3 regions of the Xanthomonas sp. CFBP 8443 genome follow, and region 3 is predicted to be linked to each of the others. Evidence: predicted binding sites of a transcription regulator. Region 3 holds the regulator's gene; each other region holds the start of a gene.
What was found. The regulator FliA, encoded in region 3, starts transcription of late flagellar genes. The targets are predictions, from matches to a motif close to TAAAGTTTNNCNNNCNNNGGCCGATAA.

Region 1: the regulator FliA is predicted to act here: its motif matches at 3,060-3,086, upstream of NUG20_RS06600 (GGDEF domain-containing protein).
Region 2: the regulator FliA is predicted to act here: its motif matches at 3,301-3,327, upstream of NUG20_RS17225 (methyl-accepting chemotaxis protein).

What each region holds. Positions count from the first base shown of each region.
Region 1 covers NZ_CP102592.1:1,532,224-1,538,079, reverse strand. Annotated here, with positions in the region: gene NUG20_RS06610 (class I SAM-dependent methyltransferase) at 1-453, shown strand, start outside; gene NUG20_RS06605 (hypothetical protein) at 691-1,416, opposite strand; gene NUG20_RS06600 (GGDEF domain-containing protein) at 1,474-2,943, opposite strand; gene NUG20_RS06595 (catalase) at 3,394-5,499, shown strand.
Region 2 covers NZ_CP102592.1:4,112,791-4,118,646, forward strand. Annotated here, with positions in the region: gene thiC (phosphomethylpyrimidine synthase ThiC) at 1-287, opposite strand, end outside; TPP riboswitch at 368-472, opposite strand; gene NUG20_RS17220 (hypothetical protein) at 613-1,224, shown strand; gene NUG20_RS17225 (methyl-accepting chemotaxis protein) at 1,420-3,270, opposite strand; gene NUG20_RS17230 (BCCT family transporter) at 3,737-5,314, shown strand; gene ggt (gamma-glutamyltransferase) at 5,325-5,856, opposite strand, start outside.
Region 3 covers NZ_CP102592.1:2,446,629-2,452,484, reverse strand. Annotated here, with positions in the region: gene flhA (flagellar biosynthesis protein FlhA) at 1-581, shown strand, start outside; gene flhF (flagellar biosynthesis GTPase FlhF) at 771-2,423, shown strand; gene NUG20_RS10420 (MinD/ParA family ATP-binding protein) at 2,410-3,294, shown strand; gene NUG20_RS10415 (RNA polymerase sigma factor FliA) at 3,291-4,040, shown strand; gene cheY (chemotaxis response regulator CheY) at 4,058-4,450, shown strand; gene NUG20_RS10405 (protein phosphatase CheZ) at 4,450-5,058, shown strand; gene NUG20_RS10400 (chemotaxis protein CheA) at 5,063-5,856, shown strand, end outside.

The sequences.
Region 1 (5,856 bases), 910 kb from region 3:
TTCTTCGTTCCCGATCCGGCCAAGGGCATTGCCGAAATGGAACGCGTGGTGCGCCCTGGCGGCACCGTTGCCGCTTACGCCTGGGACATGCCGGGCGGCGGCTTTCCGTATGAAGCGCTGCTGGCGGAAATCCGCCGGCTTGGCATCGCGGTTCCGGCGCCGCCGAGTCCCGAGGCGTCACGGATGGAGGTCATGCGGGAGTTGTGGGCTGGCGCTGGCCTGGATGCAATCGACACGCGGGAGATCGTCGTGCGCCGCACGTTCGCCGGCTTCGACGACTTCTGGGCGACGGCCCTGGGAGCGCCGAGCGTCGGAGCGACGCTCGCGACGATGGCGACCGAGGACCTGGCCGTTCTCAAGGCACGTCTACGGGCGCGCCTGCCAGCGGAAATTTCCGGCCGTCTTACCTGCAGCGCCCGCGCCAATGCGGTGACGGGGCGTGTTCCGCAATAGCACTGGCCTGGCCTGGACGAACAGCTCATCCATGCCGCGACGCCGTAGATCGACAAGCGCTTGAGCATCCAGCGTGATGCAACGCCGGCAAGTGGGCGCATGCCTACCCGCGCGAGCCGGCCGCATTCCGTGGATGCGTACAGGGACGACGTGGTGGCATCGCTCTCCCTGCCACGCACCGAAGAAGACGCCAGCGATGTATGCGGCGCCGGCGTGCTTTTGCGAAGCGCGCCGCGCTCAGTCGCGCGCTACGCCGGGATCGAAGGCGAAGCCGTCGCCGACCTGCTGCAGGCAGCGTAGCGGCTGCTTGGGCAGCTGGCGCCAGTGCGTGCGCAGCGCGCTGTCCTCGATGCTGCCACCACGCAGCTTGGCCTTGCCGGTCAGGTAGTTCACGCTGATCTCCGTGACCTCGCCGCTGCCGCGGTGCAGGCCGCGCATGTCGTAGCCGATCAGTTGGAAACAGTCCTGCCGGTAGCGGAACAGGAAGGTGGTCTCGGAGGTGTTCCAACTGCCGGCGCTGGAGAACTGGTGCAGGTTGACCGAGAACGCGCCGCGCGCGATGTCAGGTTCGCCGCCATCGAGATAGTCCTCCATGTTCGGCGCGTCCGGGCGCGGGATCAGCGTGTGGTCGCGCAGCGCGAGCCGGTAGCTGTCGTCCTCGGCGAAGGCCACCGCCAGCATGCGCGGGTTGGTGTCGAAGCGGTCCGGACCGAAGCCGCCGTTGTCCAGCACGTTGCGCGGATCGGCCATCTTCAGCACCAGCAACAGGTCGGCGCGGCCATCGCCGTTCAAATCGCCGCGGCGCTCGAACTCCAGCGTCCAGCCCGACGGCACGAACGCGGCGGCATCGCGGCCGTGCGCGGGCAGCGGCGGATAGGTGACCGCGGGCGGTTCCAGCGCCTGCGCGGCGGCGACCGCGGCAAGCAGCAGGGGCAGACACGACCACGCGAGCCTGGGCGCCATCACACTCTCGAACATGCAGGAAGGAGCCGTCATGGTGGCACGAATGCCGGCGTCGCCTCAGCCCGGCGCGGCGACGCCCGGCGCGCCCGCCGCCGCATCCTGCGCGTGCGCGCAGCAATTGCGGCCGTTGCGCTTGGCGCGGTACAGCGCCGCGTCGGCGTGGTGCAGCAACTCGATTGCCGCATCGGCGGTGGCCGGACGGGTGGCGATGCCGATGCTGACCGTGACCACCCCCATCGGGCTGGCCGGATGCGGGATCTGCCGCTGCGCGATCGCCGCCAGCAGGCGCTGCGCGATCGCGTCGGCGGCGTCGGCCGCGGTGTCCGGCAGCACCACCGCGAATTCCTCGCCGCCGTAGCGCGCCACCGTGGCGGTATGCGCGGGCAAGGCTTCGGCCAGCGCGGTGGCCACCTCGACCAGGCAGGCGTCGCCGACCACGTGGCCGTGACTGTCGTTGAACTGCTTGAAGAAGTCGATGTCGATCATCAGCAGCGAGCAGTCCATGCCGCTGTCCAGGTCGCGCAAGCGCGCCGCCAGGCCGACCCGGTTGGCGATGCCGGTCAGCGGATCGCGCGCCACCTGCTGCTGCAGGCGACGCGTGCTCAAGCGGCTCATGCGTTGGATTTCCAGATGCTCGCTGTGCAGGAACGCCACGTGCACCCCGTACACCATCACCGCCAGCGTGGCCGCGGCCATGCCCCAGACGAAGCTCACCCGCGCCACGCTGATCGCCAGCAACAGCACCGCCAGCGAGAACACGATCGGCGCGAACGCGGCGATCAGTTCCGCGCCGCGCAAGGTCGGCCGCGCGCGGCGCAACCAGCGCCCGCGCGGCAGCGACGCGACCAACACCAGCACCGCACCGGGCAGGTCGATCAGCAGCCCGCCCCACCACGGCAGCCCGCCCAGCTCGATGCGGTTGTACAGCGCCGCCACCGCGCCATTGACCCACAGATAGGCGCTGGCGGTGAAATAGAAATGGCGGCGGCTGCAACCGCCGGCGCCGAGCAGGCGCAGCGTGGCCATCGACGCCAGCAGCAGGCCCATCGCGTCGCCATGGTTGATGATCAGGCTGACGTCGGGTTCGGAGAAGCCATCGCTGGAGGACAGCGCCAGATCGATCAGCAGATACAGCAGGCCGGCACCGGCCAGCGCCAGCAACGCGTCCAGCGCCACGATCAGCCGCGGCTGCGGCCGGTTGAACGAGCGCGCGATCAGGAACAGCGCCGGCAGCATCGACGAGCCGGAGAACATCACCCCGAGCTTCTGCAGCGCCGGGCCGTGCTGCGGCAACAGCAGCGCCAGCAGGTTGCAGCCGGTCCACAGCATCTGCACGCCGACCATGCACGCCAGCAGCCGCCACGGCATCCGGTCCACCACCGACGCATGCCGCAGCCGGCGCAGCACCGCCAGCACCGCCATGGCCTGCACCGCCAGGCCGCACCAGTGCGCCGCGGGCGTGCTGGTGCCGCCGCCATGCGCAACCACGGCATGGGCGAGCAACAATCCGATGACGACGATAGGCAACACTACATTCTCCGTCGCACACGATAGGCCGGCGGCGCACTGCATCGCAGCCGCTGCCGATGTTCGCCCCCCCCCCCCCCACGCGGGGGCGCGTCGATGGAGCCAGGCTCAACGCACTATCGGCGCCGCGCCGCGGTTCTGTAGCGCCAGTTCGGCGGCGACGCCCGCTCCGCCACTCGAACCTTCGATCGTAGTGCCGCACCGTTGCGCAAACCGGACCCCCATCGCAGCTGGCCACCACCCGGCGCAGCGGCAAGCCACCAGGTGCGCCCTGCTCGCGCCGCGTCGCGACCTGCAGCGCCTCGCACGGCGAGCGGCAGGTGCACGGACCGTTCACGCCCCGCGGCACAGCATCGAGCGGATGCTCCATCGCTTTTCCTGCAGCACGTGCGTTTCCTGCAGTACGTGCTGCCTTCTGCCGTTTCGCCCCATCCCCCGGAGCATCATCCCATGGCCAGCCCGCCGCGCAAGCCCAGCAAGTCCAGCACTCCCGTCGATACCAGCGCCGTCGCCGACCGGCGCGGCCATGGCGACGAACTGCACCAGAGCGCCGGCGGCACGCATCCGCCGCTGACCACCAACCAGGGCATCCCGGTCGCCGACAACCAGAACTCGCTGCGCGTCACCCCGCGCGGGCCGACGTTGCTGGAAGACTTCATCCTGCGCGAGAAGATCACCCACTTCGACCACGAACGCATCCCCGAGCGCATCGTGCACGCGCGCGGCAGCGCCGCGCACGGCTATTTCGAGCTGACCGCCTCGCTGGACCAGTACACCACCGCCAAGATCCTCACCGAGGTCGGCGTCAAGACCCCGGTGTTCACCCGCTTTTCCACCGTCGCCGGCGGCGCCGGCTCGGTGGACACGCCGCGCGACGTGCGCGGTTTCGCGGTCAAGTTCTACACCAAGGAAGGCAACTGGGACCTGGTCGGCAACAACATCCCGGTGTTCTTCATCCAGGACGCGATCAAGTTCCCGGACCTGATCCACGCGGTGAAGATGGAGCCGGACCGCGGCTTCCCGCAGGCGGCCAGCGCGCACGACACGTTCTGGGACTTCGTCTCGCTGACCCCGGAATCGCTGCATATGATCATGTGGGCGATGAGCGACCGCACCATCCCGCGCTCGCTGCGCATGATCGAAGGCTTCGGCATCCACAGCTTCCGCCTGCTCGACGGCCACGGCAACAGCACCTTCGTCAAGTTCCACTGGCGGCCCAAGCTGGGCCTGCAATCCACGGTCTGGGACGAGGCGGTGAAGCTGGCCGGCGCCGATCCGGACTTCCACCGCCGCGATCTGTTCGAGGCGATCCAGCACGGCGAGTTCCCGGAATGGGAACTGGGCGTGCAGCTGTTCACCGAGGAAGAGGCGGACAAGTTCCCGTTCGACCATCTCGATTCCACCAAGCTGATTCCCGAGGAACTGGTGCCGCTGAAGATCGTCGGGCGCATGGTGCTGGACCGCTGGCCGGACAACTTCTTCGCCGAGACCGAGCAGGTGGCGTACTGCCCGGCCAACATCGCGCCGGGCATCGACTTCTCCAACGATCCGCTGCTGCAGGGCCGCCTGTTCTCCTACCTGGACACCCAGCTCAGCCGCCTGGGCGGGCCGAACTTCCACCAGATCCCGATCAATGCGCCGAAGTGCCCGTTCGCCAACCTGCAACGCGACGGCCACATGCAGATGAGCGTGCCCAAGGGCCGCGTCGCCTACGAGCCCAGTTCGCTGCAGGACGACACCCCGCGCGAGAGCGCGCGTGGCTTCCCCAGCCACGCCACGCCGGGCGAGCACGGCAGCAAGGGCCGGGTGCGCGCCGCGAGCTTCGCCGACCACTACAGCCAGGCGCGCATGTTCTTCCGCAGCCAGAGCAAGCCCGAGCAGGCGCACATGGCCTCGGCGCTAGTGTTCGAGTTGTCCAAGGTGGAGACCGCGCATGTGCGTGAGGCCGTGGTCGGGCACTTGCGCCACGTCGATCCGGCGCTGGCGCAGCGCGTGGCCGACGGCCTGGGCATGGCGGCGCTGCCGCCGGCACCGCCCGCAGCGGTAGCGCCGCAGGACATGCCGCCGTCGCCGGCGCTGCAACTGATCGGCAAGATGAAGCACACCCTGCAGGGACGCGCGATCGGCATCCTGATCCACGACGGCTCCGACGCGGCGACGGTGCAGAGCCTGCAGAAAGCGGCGCGCGATGCCGGCGCCACGGTCAAGATCGTGGCGCCCAAGCTGGGCGGCGCCACGCTCAGCAACGGCAAGAAGCTGGCCGCGGACGGGCAACTGGCCGGCACCCCGTCGTTCGTGTTCGACGCGGTGGCGGTGGTGCTGTCGGCCGAGGCCGGCAAGCAGCTGAGCAAGGACGCGGCGGCGGTCGATTTCGTCAGCAACGCCTTCGCGCACCTGAAGGCGATCGCCGCCGATGCCGGGGCGCAGCCGCTGCTGAAGGCCGGCAACGTGGCCAAGGACGCCGGCGTGCTGGAAGCCGGCAACGGCAAGGGCTTCATCGAGGCGGCCAAGACCCGCCAGTGGGACCGCGAACCGAAGCTGCGCATGCTCGCCTGAGCCTGCGCCGCACGCGGCACGTTGGACTCGACCGCGCCATGCTTCCGCATGGCGCGGTCTTGGTTTGTGGCGACGGATGGCCGGGTGGCAGGCGGCGCTCGCTGGGGGGCGGACCGGGCGGGATTCGGCCGGAGCCGCCTACCCGGCCGCGTGGCCATCGCAGCCGGGCCGGCGAATGGTCCTCGCCAGTGGCCGCTGAACCGGCATCGCCGGCGTCCCGCACCGGGGCGGAGACGGGCCGACCATCGCCCTGCCTAATTTTTCGCCACGTCTCTTGACAGTCTTGTGGCACGTGGCCGCGACGGGCTTATCCACACCCTTATGCAGAAGTCATCCACACCCCTTGTGGACAACGTC
Region 2 (5,856 bases), 1.7 Mb from region 3:
CCGCGTTCTTCGATCCAGCGCGCGCGCAGCGGCGCCAGGCCGGCGCGCAGGTCGATGCTCGCGTGCGGATCGGTGTACGGGCCGGAGGTGTCGTAGACGGTGACCGGCGGGTTGTCCTCGCCGCCGAACAGGGTCGGGGTGCGGGTCAGCACGATCTCGCGCATCGGTACGCGCAGGTCCGGGCGCGAGCCTTCGACATGGATCTTGCGCGAGCCGGCGATCGGCCGCGTCACCGATTCGGAGAGCCGCTCGGCCTGCTGGATCAGCGTGGAGGGGATTGCGTTCATGGCCTTCGTCCTGTGCGAGCCCTTGGCGGGCGGGACGAAGCGGCGGCGCATGCCCGCCGCGCGCACGGAGCCCGGGCGCATGGCATGGCTGCGAAGCTTCCCTACGGCGGTATGAGCCGCGTCAGGTTCGAAGGGACTGTCTCAACCCGCCGGCCGTGTGGCCGCAGGTACCCCCGCTTCGGCACGGATTAGAGCACGAAACGCGCAGCGTCCCAACTCCGTCCCGCCATGCGCCGAACGCAGGCCGCTTCGCTGACGCCGATCTGGACGCAGCCACACCCGCCGGCCATGATGCGCCCCCAATCCCGACCGGACACTACCGACCATGCCCTCCACCATCGCACGCCGCCCCTTGAGCGACAGCGAGGCCGCCGAACTCCAGGCACGCACCCCGCCGAGCTGGGAGCAGCTGCGCTTCCGTGCCGGCGAGGAAGGCTTCGATGCCTGCGACGGCCCGTTGCTGCTCGATGGCGCGCTGGAGATCGAGGAGAACGTGCTGGTGGTGCTGGGCGACCTGGAGTGCGACATCCTGTTCGTCAACGACATCGCCAGCCTGATCGTCGCCGGGCGGCTGCGTGCCCGCGCGGTCATCGGCAACGGCGGCATCTACGTGCTCGGCGACCTGGACTGCCAGACCCTGGTCGGCCTGTCCTACGGCGATCGTATGTTCGGCTGCGCCGGGCACGCCCGGGTGGGCGCGTTGCTCGAAGACGCGCATACCTTCGCGTTCGTCGGCGGTTTCGAGGCCGACCTGGTCGCGCCGGTATCCAATGTCCTGAGCCTGCCGGCGGACGCACGCATCGCGCGCGATTTCAGCGACGGCATGACTCCGCAGCAAGCGCGCGCGGCGTTCGTCGAGGCCGTGCTGGAGGACGACGCGCTCGACATCGACAGTGTCTGCGGCGAACTCTGGGAAGGCCGCTCGCCGCTGCGTTGAGCCTGCGAGAGGCGGCCGGCTGAATCGGCGCACAACCGGGTCCGCTTCTTGTCAGCCCCGCCACGCGCGCAGCGCCTTGCGGCACATCACGGCGAACTGCCGGGCGTAGCCTGGGCCCCACAAGAACGACGACTCTCTCTCCCTGCCACCGGTCATGCCGGTGGCGTTTTTTTGTCCGGCGTCCGCGCGCGGCGCTCACTCCAGCACGTAGGCCACGCGCAAGCCGCCCCAGTGGCGGCCGCGCACGTACACCGGCACCGACAGGTCGAACAGGATCTGCCCGGTGTCGCGCCGGTACACCTGCAGCAGATAGGGCTGGGTGTGGCGGCCGACGCTGCGCCCGACCCGGTCGGTGAACATGCGCTTGGTGCGGTTGCCGACCAGGTCGCGGGCGCGGTCGCCGCTCAGCGGCTGGCTGAAGCGCAGGTTGTGGGTCGGCACGTAGCCGTCCGCAGTGGCGCAGATCGCGAACACGATCCACGGATGCGCGGCCAGCAGCGGTTCCTGCAACGGCGGCAGCAGTTCGTCGCACAGCGCGTCGAAGGCGGTGCGGTACTTGGGCGGATCGATGCCCGCGATCGGCGTGTAGTCGGTGGAGAACAACGCCTCCTCGCCGATGCGGCCGCGCGCGATCGCCTCGGCCAGCGCCTGCCCGATCCTGCCGGCGGTCGCCGTCGCCAGTTCGCGAATGCGCGCGTGGCGCGGCTGCTGCATCGGATCGGTGGGCAAGCGGAACAGGCCCACGCAGTCGTGCAGCGTGGCGCTGCCCGCGGCCAGCGCCGCGCTGCGCTCGACCACCTGCGCCACATGCTCCAGATTGCTGCGACTGAGCCCGACCACGTGCTCGACCGCGCGGTCGATGCCGCCGATCTCCTCGCCCTGCGCGGCGACGCGGGTGGCCACGGTCTCCATCGCCGCGCTGGCGCGGCCCAGCAGCTGGCCGATGCCGCCGAGCACCTGCTCGGTGCGCTGCGCCGAGGCGGCGCTGTCGTTCAAGGCGCTGCCGGTCTCGCCGATGATGGTGCGCACGTCGCGCGCGGCGGCGGCGGCGCGTTCGGCCAGGCGCCGGATCTCGCTGGCGACCACGGCGAAGCCGCGCCCGGCGGCACCGGCATGCACCGCCTCGATGCTGGCGTTGATGGAGAGGATGTTGGTCTGGAAGGCGACCGCGTCGATCACCTCGATGACCTCGGTGGCGCGCGCCGAACGCCGCTCCACTTCGCGCATCGCCTGGCCCAGCGTGCGCGCCGCCTCCACGCCCTGGCGCGCGCTGTCGTCGGCGCTGGCCGCCACCGCGATCACCACGCGCAGTTCCTGGTCCATCTCCTGCAGGCCCTGCAGCAGCCGCCGGGTGGTCGCCACCACGGTCTGCAACGCCTCCATCTGGGTCTGCGATTGCTGCGCCAGTTCCTCGTTCTCGGCGACCACGTGTGGCACGTCGGCGGCGATCTGCAGCGACAGCGCCACCGCCTGGCGGATCGCCTCGGCCAGGTTGCCGAATCCGGCCGACAGGCGCCGCCCGGCCATCGCCTCGGTGTCCTGCGCGGACAGCGGCGTGCTCAGGCCCAGGTCCAGGTCGCAGCCGGTCAGGCGCTCGCCGACGCGCTCCAGCAGCGCCTGCGCTTCGGCGCCGGCCTGCAGCCGCTGCGCCAGCGCCTGCAGCGCAGGACTGGTCGCGCCCTGCGCCTGCCCGGCGCCGAGCAGGGCCACGTCGCGCAGCAGCGCGGCGGTCTCCGGATGCGGCAGCGACAGCAGCCAGCCGTCGCCGTCGCGATCGCGCTGGTAGCGCACCCGCCGCGCCGGATCGTCCGCCGAGGCCAGCCAGCTGCCTTCGGCGCCGGCCAGCGATGCCAGCGGCAGGCCCCACACCGCGTCGCAGGGTTCGCCGATCAAGCCGTCCGCGGGCACTCCGAGCAGGTCCAGCGCGGCGCGATTGGCGGCGGCGATCCGCCCTTGCGGGTCCAGCCGCAGCAGCGCCACCGGTGCATCCGGCAAGGCCGCGGCGTGTCCGGCATCAGCATCCGGACTGCGTGTGAACAACGACATCGTCTTCCCCTCCAGGAATTCCACGCCATGGTATCGGCCGCCACCGCGCAACCTGAGGGCATGCGCGCAAGCGCGACCGGCGTCATGCTCGTTCAGGTGCCGGCCGCCGCCCCGCCCGTTCCCGTCTGTCGCACTCTTCGCGGCGGCGAAGACCGTCCGGGGACGCGCACGGCGGCGGAGGTCGTGGCGATTCCCAGGTTCAGCCCGAGATGCGTCGGTCGGCGGTGTGCTCTGGCGGTACTTCTGCATGGGCGGCATGAAGCACGCTCACGCCATGCGCAGCGGATCGCGCCATAACGGCGCCGTGACGATCCGCCCGGTACCCTTGCCTGCTTCGTTCCTGCGCTGCCCTTCACTGCCGCCGCAACGCTTGCAGACCGGCAACCGCTGCGTGCCGCTCGCGCCTGCGCATCGCTGCGAGGCCGGCGCGCTCCCTCTCTCGATTCTTGATCGGAGACGCTCCTTCATGGTGTTCCGTATTTCCATCGCGCTGGTGGCCTTGCTGGTGCTGATCGCCGGCCTCGCGCCCGGCCCGTTCGACGGCGTGGTGCAGGCGGCGCTGGCCCAGGTCATCCGCGGCGCCGGCTGGATGTACCTGCTGGTGGTGTTCCTGACCCTGGCCTTCATGCTGTATCTGGCCTTCGGCCGCTTCGGCCATCTGCGCATCGGCGGCGAGGACGCCGAGCCGGACTTCTCGCGCGCCAGCTGGCTGTCGATGCTGTTCGCCGCCGGCATGGGCATCGGCCTGGTGTTCTGGGGCGCGGCCGAGCCGATCTCGCATTTCCTCAAACCGCCGGAAGGCTTGCCGCCGGAAAGCATGCAGGCCGCGCGCGCGGCGATGCGCTACGCGTTCTTCCACTGGGGCCTGCATCCCTGGGCGATCTATGCGCTGATTGGCCTGGCGATGGCCTGGTTCCAGTACAACCGCAACGGCCGCGGGCTGGTCAGCGACATGCTGCAGCCGGTCATCGGCCGCCACCACCGCGGCTGGTTCGGCCACGCCGTGAACATCGCCGCGGTGGTGGCCACCGCGATCGGCGTGGCCACCACGCTGGGCTTCGGCACGATCCAGATCGCCGCCGGCCTGCAGCGCGTGTTCGGCGTGCAGGCGAGCATCCCCGTGCAGATGGGCATCATCGCCGTGGCCTTCGTGCTGTACATGGCCTCCACCGCCAGCGGCGTGGAGCGCGGCATCAAGTGGCTGTCCAACTTCAACCTGGCGCTGGCCGCGCTGCTGCTGACCGCGGTGCTGGTACTGGGGCCGACCGGCTTCATCTTCGACGCCTTCACCACCACGCTGGGCTCCTATCTCAACCAGCTGGTGACGATGAGCCTGCGCATGTCGCCGTTCTCCGGCAGCAAGTGGGTGGCGGAGTGGACCATTTTCTACTGGGCATGGTGGATCGCCTGGGCGCCGTTCGTCGGTGCGTTCATCGCCCGCGTCTCGCGCGGACGCAGCATCCGCGAGTTCGTGGTGGGCGTGGTGCTGGCCCCGACCCTGCTCGGCTTCGTGTGGTTCTCGGTGTTCGGCGGCGCTGCGCTGTGGGCGCAGCTGTTCGGCCACGTCGACATGCTGCAGGCGCTGGGCAACGGCTACGAGACGGTGCTGTTCACCCTGTTCGACAGCCTGCCCGGTTCACTGCTGCTGTCCAGCGTGGCGTTGCTGTTGCTGACGATCTTCTTCGTCAGTTCGGCCGACTCGGCGGTGCTGGTGCTGGCCAGCATGTCCACCGACGAGGCCGGCGACCCGCCGCTGGCGCGCAAGCTGGTGTGGGGCGTGGCGGTGGCGCTGATCGCGGCGGTGCTGTTGCTGGCCGGAGGCCTGGACGCGCTGCAGGGCATGATCACCATCGCCGCGCTGCCGTTCGCGGTGCTGATGGTGCTGGTGATCGTTTCGCTCTACCGCGTGCTGGACGCCGAGCACACCCGCGAACGCCGCCGCGCGCAGCGTACCCGGCACATGATCGAGGCATGGATCGCGCGCGAACAGGCGGCGCAGGAACAGACGCGCGGGGAGGCGGAACGCGCGCAAGCGCAGGAGTGAGCGCGCCGGCTCAGTAGCCGGCGGCCTGGCCGTCCTTGCGGCTTTCCGAGGCGCCGTAGTACACGCCGCTGGCCGGATCGCGGGCGATCGCCTGGTAGCCGCCGTACGGGCCGTCGGCGAAGATCACGCGGTGGCCCTTGCGCATCAGCGCGCGGATCGTGTCGTAGGAGAAGCCCGTCTCCAGGTTGAGCTCGCCGCCATCGCGCATCGCCGCGGCCTGCCCAGTCGGCTCGGTGGAGCCTTCGTGCTGGATGCGCGGCGCATCGCCGGCTTCCTGCAGGTTCATGTGGAAATCGACCAGGTTCATCACGATCTGCACGTGGCCCTGCGGCTGCATCGCCCCGCCCATCACCCCGAAGCTCAGCCACGGCTTGCCGTCCTTGGTCACGAACGCCGGGATGATGGTCTGGAACGGGCGCTTGCCCGGCGCGTAGCCGTTGGGATGATCCTTCTTCAGCACGAACATCTCGCCGCGGTCCTGCAGGATGAAGCCCAGTCCCGGCGGCGCCATGCCGCTGCCCATGCCGCGGTAGTTGGACTGG
Region 3 (5,856 bases):
ACGCCCCGGAACTGCTCGGCCACGAGGAAGTGCAGCAATTGCTGGCCACCCTGGCCAAGAGCGCGCCGAAGCTGGTCGAGGACCTCACCCCCAAGGCGCTGCCGCTGTCGGTGGTGGTGCGCGTGCTGCAGAACCTGCTGATCGAGAAGATCCCGGTGCGGCAGCTGCGCAAGATCGTCGAGGCGCTGGTCGAACAGGCCCCGCAGAGTCAGGAACCCGGCGTACTCACCGCCGCGGTGCGCAATGCGCTGGGCAGGTTCATCGTCCAGGAAATCGCCGGCATGTCCGCCGAACTGCCGGTGTTCACCCTGGCCCCGCAATTGGAACGTGTCTTGCAAGACTCTACCCAAGGCAACGGTGCCGCGCTGGAACCCGGCCTGGCCGAGCGACTGCACCAGAGCCTGGCCGAATGCGTCAGCAAGCAGGAAGCGCGCAACGAACCGGCCGTGGTGCTGGTCCCGGCGCAGGTCCGCGCCGCGCTGGCCAGGCTGGTCCGCCACAGCGTCCCCTCGCTGTCGGTGCTGTCCTACAGCGAAGTACCGGAAGACAAGCGGCTGAAGTTGGTGGGAACGATTAGTTGATGGATTGCCGGGACCGGGGACCGGGGACCAGGGACCCGGAAAAGCGAAGAGCGACACAGCGGTACCGACGCAACGATTGGATGGTTAGGCACTTATGAACTTGGCAGCACATAGGCAATCGCTGGGCACCGGGACATCGGCTCTTGCCGGGTCCCTGGTCCCCGGTCCCCGGTCCCGGAGAACTCACGCATGAAAATCAAACGCTTCGTAGCCCCCGACATGCGCACCGCGTTCCGCATGGTGCGCGACGAGCACGGCCCGGATGCGGTGATCCTGTCCAACCGTCGCACCGACGAGGGCATCGAGATCGTCGCCGCCAGCAACTACGACGAGGCGCTGGTGCAGCAGGCGCTGGACGCGGTGCGGCCGGACGAGACGGCGCGGCTGCCGGTGTCGGCCGCCAACCCGGCGCCGCGTGCGGCCAAGGCCGGCGCCGCAGGCAACTCGGCGATGGCGATGATGGCCGCGATCAGCGACCGCCGCGCGCCGGCCGCCAGCCCGGCGACGGCGGCGCAGGCCGCCCCGGCGCGGCCGCTGACCCAGCCGGCCGCGATCGCCGCCTCGGCGATGCCGGCCGGCGCGGCGACCCCGCCGAGCCGACCCGCCGCCGCACCGCGTGCCCCGGCCCCGGCCGCGGCCCAGGCGCCTGCCGAATTCCGCATTCCCGAGGACGTGTTCCGCAACGCGCCGATCAGCGTGCCGATGCCGAGCCCGTTCGCCGCCCCGGCCGCCGCTGCCGAAGCGGCCGCCAGCGCCGCGGCGGTGCCGAGCTGGCTCGAAAACATCGCCGCGGTGTCGCTGACCCCGGCGGCGCCGGTCGCAGCGGCCGCCGCGTCGGCCGCGGCCACCACGGCGCCGGCAGCGGCAGCCGCCAGCGCCGGGATCCCGGCGCCGGCCACGCTGACGCCGGTGCCGAGTTTCCCGGCCGTGCAGAACGACGAACAATTGACTCAGCTGCGCGACGAACTGGCGCTGATGCGGCAGATGATCGAGCGCGAGATGAACCGGCTCACCGACGAACGCCTGCGCGGCTCGCCGGTACGCGCCCAGGCGCTGGAGCTGATGGACGACTACGGCTTCGACAGCGGCCTGACCCGCGACGTGGTCATGCAGATCCCCGCCGACCTGGAGCTGCACCGCGGCCGCGGGCTGATGCTGGGGCTGCTGTCCAAGCGCCTGCCGATCGCCCCGCTGGACCCGATCGAGGAAGGCGGCGTGATCGCCCTGATCGGCCCCACCGGCGCCGGCAAGACCACCACCATCGCCAAGCTGGCCTCGCGCTTCCTGGAACGCCACGCCGCCCGCGACGTGGCCCTGGTCACCACCGACACCATCCGCGTCGGCGGCCGCGAACAGCTGCACAGCTATGGCCGCCAGCTCGGCATCGCCGTGCACGAGGCCGACAGCGACGCCGCCCTGCAGCAGCTGCTGGAGCGCCTGCGCGACTACAAACTGGTGCTGATCGACACCGCCGGCATGGGCCAGCGCGACCGCGCGCTGGTCGCGCAGCTGCACTGGCTGCGCGCCTCGCGAGTGGTCCGGTCCTTGCTAGTACTCCCTGCCAACGCGCATTTCTCCGACCTGGACGAGGTGGTGCGCCGGTTCGCCGGCGCCGATCCGCAGGGGGTGATCTTGACCAAGCTGGATGAAACCGGGCGTTTTGGCAGTGCTCTGTCGGTGGTCGCAGACCACCGGCTTCCCATCACCTGGGTGACCGATGGTCAGCGCGTGCCGGACGACCTGCACCGCGCCAACGCCGCCAGCCTGGTATTGCGCCTTGAAGATTTGCGGCGCGCTGCCGATAAGCCCTGTACTCCGGAGCAGAACCATGCCGTCGCGTGATTACGCCAATCTGACCAATGCCTTCCCCCTGTCGGCCACCCGCAGCGAACCGCTCGGCCCGGTGCGTACCATCGCCGTGACCGGCGGCAAGGGCGGCGTCGGCAAGACCAACATCTCGGTCAACCTGTCGATGGCGCTGGCCGACATGGGCAAGCGCACCCTGCTGCTGGACGCCGACCTGGGCCTGGCTAACGTCGACGTGGTGCTCGGGCTGACCCCCAAGTTCACCCTTGGCGACCTGGTAGCCGGCCGCTGCACGCTGGAAGAGGTGATCATCGACATGCCCAACGGCCTGATGGTGGTGCCCGCCGCCTCCGGCCGCCGGCACATGGCCGAGCTGCCGCCGGCCCAGCACGTCGGCCTGGTCAACGTGTTCTCCGAGCTGCAGCGCGAGCTGGACGTGATGGTCATCGACACCGCCGCCGGCATCACCGACAGCGTGCTGACCTTCTGCCAGGCCGCGCAGGACGCGGTGGTGGTGGTCTGCGACGAGCCGGCCTCGATCACCGACGCCTACGCGCTGATCAAGGTGCTGTCGCGCGAACGCGGCGTGGACCGGGTGCAGATCGTCGCCAACATGGTCCGCGACCTCAACGAAGGCCGCCTGCTGTACGACAAGCTGAGCCGGGTCTGCGAGAAGTTCCTCGGCGACGTGTCGCTGAACTACCTGGGCTGCGTGCCGCAGGACGACTGGCTGCGCCTGGCGGTGCAGCGCCAGCAGCCGGTGGTCAAGGCCTACCCGTCCAGCCCGTCGGCGCAGGCGATCGCCGAGATCGCCCGGCGCACCGCGCGCTGGCAGGCGCCGACCGCACCGCGCGGCAACGTCGAGTTCTTCGTCGAACGGATCATCCAGCGGGGGGTCGCCGCATGAACGTCGCCGCCCAATACCGCGCCGTGCAGCGCAACAGCTCCAACGACTACATCGCCCAGCACTCGGACCTGGTGCGGCGCATCGCCCACCACCTGGCCGCGCGGCTGCCGGCCAGCGTCGAGATCGACGACCTGATCCAGGCCGGCATGATCGGCCTGATCGAGGCCTCGCGCAGCTACGACGCCGACCAGGGCGCCTCGTTCGAGACCTACGCCTCGATCCGCATCCGCGGCTCGATGATCGACGAGATCCGCCGCGGCGACTGGGTGCCGCGCTCGGTGCACCGCCGCGCCCGCGACGCCGCCTCGGCGATCCGCAAGATCGAGCAGAGCACCGGCCGCGCCGCCGCCGCCAACGAAGTGGCCGCGGCGATGGACATGCCGCTTCCCGAATACCTGCGCTTGATGGAAGATGCCGCGCGCGGCCAGGTGCTGAGCCTGGAATCGCGGGTCGAGGACCACGGCGAGCTGGACACCATCGCCAAGGGCGGGCCCAATCCGCAGCAGATGCTGGAACGCAGCGAATTCGGCCGCGAGCTGGGCAAGGCGATCGCGCAGTTGCCCGAACGCGAGCAGCTGGTGCTGTCGCTGTACTACGAACAGGAATTGAACCTGAAGGAAATCGGCGCGGTGCTCGGTGTCAGCGAGTCGCGCGTCTGCCAGATCCACGGCCAGGCCACGGTACGGTTGCGCGGGCGCTTGAAAGCGTTCGAAGCGGCCGACGCCGGCCTGGAAGACGAAGAATAAGACCCAAGGAGTTAGCGGTGAACAAGAACATGCGGATTTTGATCGTGGACGATTTCTCGACGATGCGGCGCATCGTCAAGAACCTGCTCGGCGATCTCGGCTTCACCAACACTGCAGAGGCCGAAGACGGCAACAGTGCATTGGCTGCACTGCGCTCGGCACCGTTCGAGTTCGTGGTCACCGACTGGAACATGCCCGGCATGACCGGCATCGACCTGCTGCGCAACATCCGCGCCGACGACAAGCTCAAGCACCTGCCGGTGCTGATGGTGACCGCCGAGGCCAAGCGCGAGCAGATCATCGAGGCGGCGCAGTGCGGCGTGAACGGCTACATCATCAAGCCGTTCACCGCGCAGACCCTGCAGGAAAAGCTGGGCAAGATCTTCGAGCGCCTGGGAGCGACCGCCTGATGGAAGCCACCGCCGAACGCAGCGCCCTGATCGAACGCCTGCAAGGTGCGCTGGACGCACTGGAAAAAGGCGACGAAGCCGGCTGGCGCAAGGAAATCGACACGCTCGCCGCCTGGCGCACGCGGCCGATGATGCAGGGCCTGAGCCGGCTGGCGCGCGACCTGGGCCAGGCGCTCGGCGAACTGCCGACCGTGCCCACCGAGGCCGGCGAGCTGGACGATGCCTGCTCGCGCCTGGACCACGTGGTGGCGATGACCGAAGAGGCCAGCCACCGCACCCTGGACCTGGCCGAGGAATGCCGCGCGCTGGCCGAACAGCTGCGCGCCGGCGGGCTGACCGGCGACCAGGGCGAGATCCTCGACAAGATCCGCCACAACCTCACCGAGATGGCCCTGGCGCAGAGCTTTCAGGACCTGACCGGGCAGATCATCCGCCGCGTCGCGACCATCGTGCGCCGCGTCCACGAAGGCTTCGGCGCGCTCGGCCTGCCGCCGAAGGAAGACAAGAAACCCGACGGCAGCCTGGCCGGCCCCGCACTGGCCGGACTGGACCGTCACGGCGTGTCGCAGAACGACGCCGACGACCTGCTGTCCGGACTGGGATTGTAATTTTATGAGCGCCGTACCCGACGACATCGCTGCCGACTTCATCATCGAAGCCCAGGAAATCCTGGACCGGCTCGGCGAGCAGCTGGTGTCGCTGGAGCAGGCGCCCGAGGACAGCGACCAGCTCAACGCGGTGTTCCGCGGCTTCCACACGCTCAAGGGCGGCGCCGGCTTCCTGGCGATCAACGCCATGGTCGAGCTGTGCCACGCCGCCGAGGACACCCTGGGCCAGGCCCGCGCCGGCCAGGCCACGTTGCAGGCGCGGCACTTCGACGCCGCGCAGCAGTCGCTGGACTACCTGCAATCGATGCTCGACGCGTTCGGCAGCGGCAACGAGCCGCCGCGCGCGCCGCAGCAGTTGATCGCGCAGTTCGCGACCAGCGGCGAAGAGACCGCCGCACCCAGCGCCAAGGCCGCTGCGGTCGCCGCGCCGGCAGCGGCCGCGGGCGGCAACAGCGAGATGATCGACGACGACGAATTCGAAGCGTTGCTCGACCAGTTGCACGGCGGTGCCGCACCGGCCGCGCTGCCGGTACCGGCCGCCGCGCCGCGGCCGGCACCCAGCGCCAAGCCCGCCGGCGCGCCGGCCAAGGCCGCCGAACCCGAACACACCGTGCGCGTGGACACCAAGCGCCTGGACGCGATCGTCAACCTGATCGGCGAACTGGTGCTGTCGCGCAACCGGCTCAAGACCCTGCGCGTGCGCCTGCGCGACGAGGAACTGGACCGCGCGGTCAGCAGCCTGGACATCGCCACCGCGCGCCTGCAGTCGGCGGTGATGCGCACCCGCATGCAGCCGGT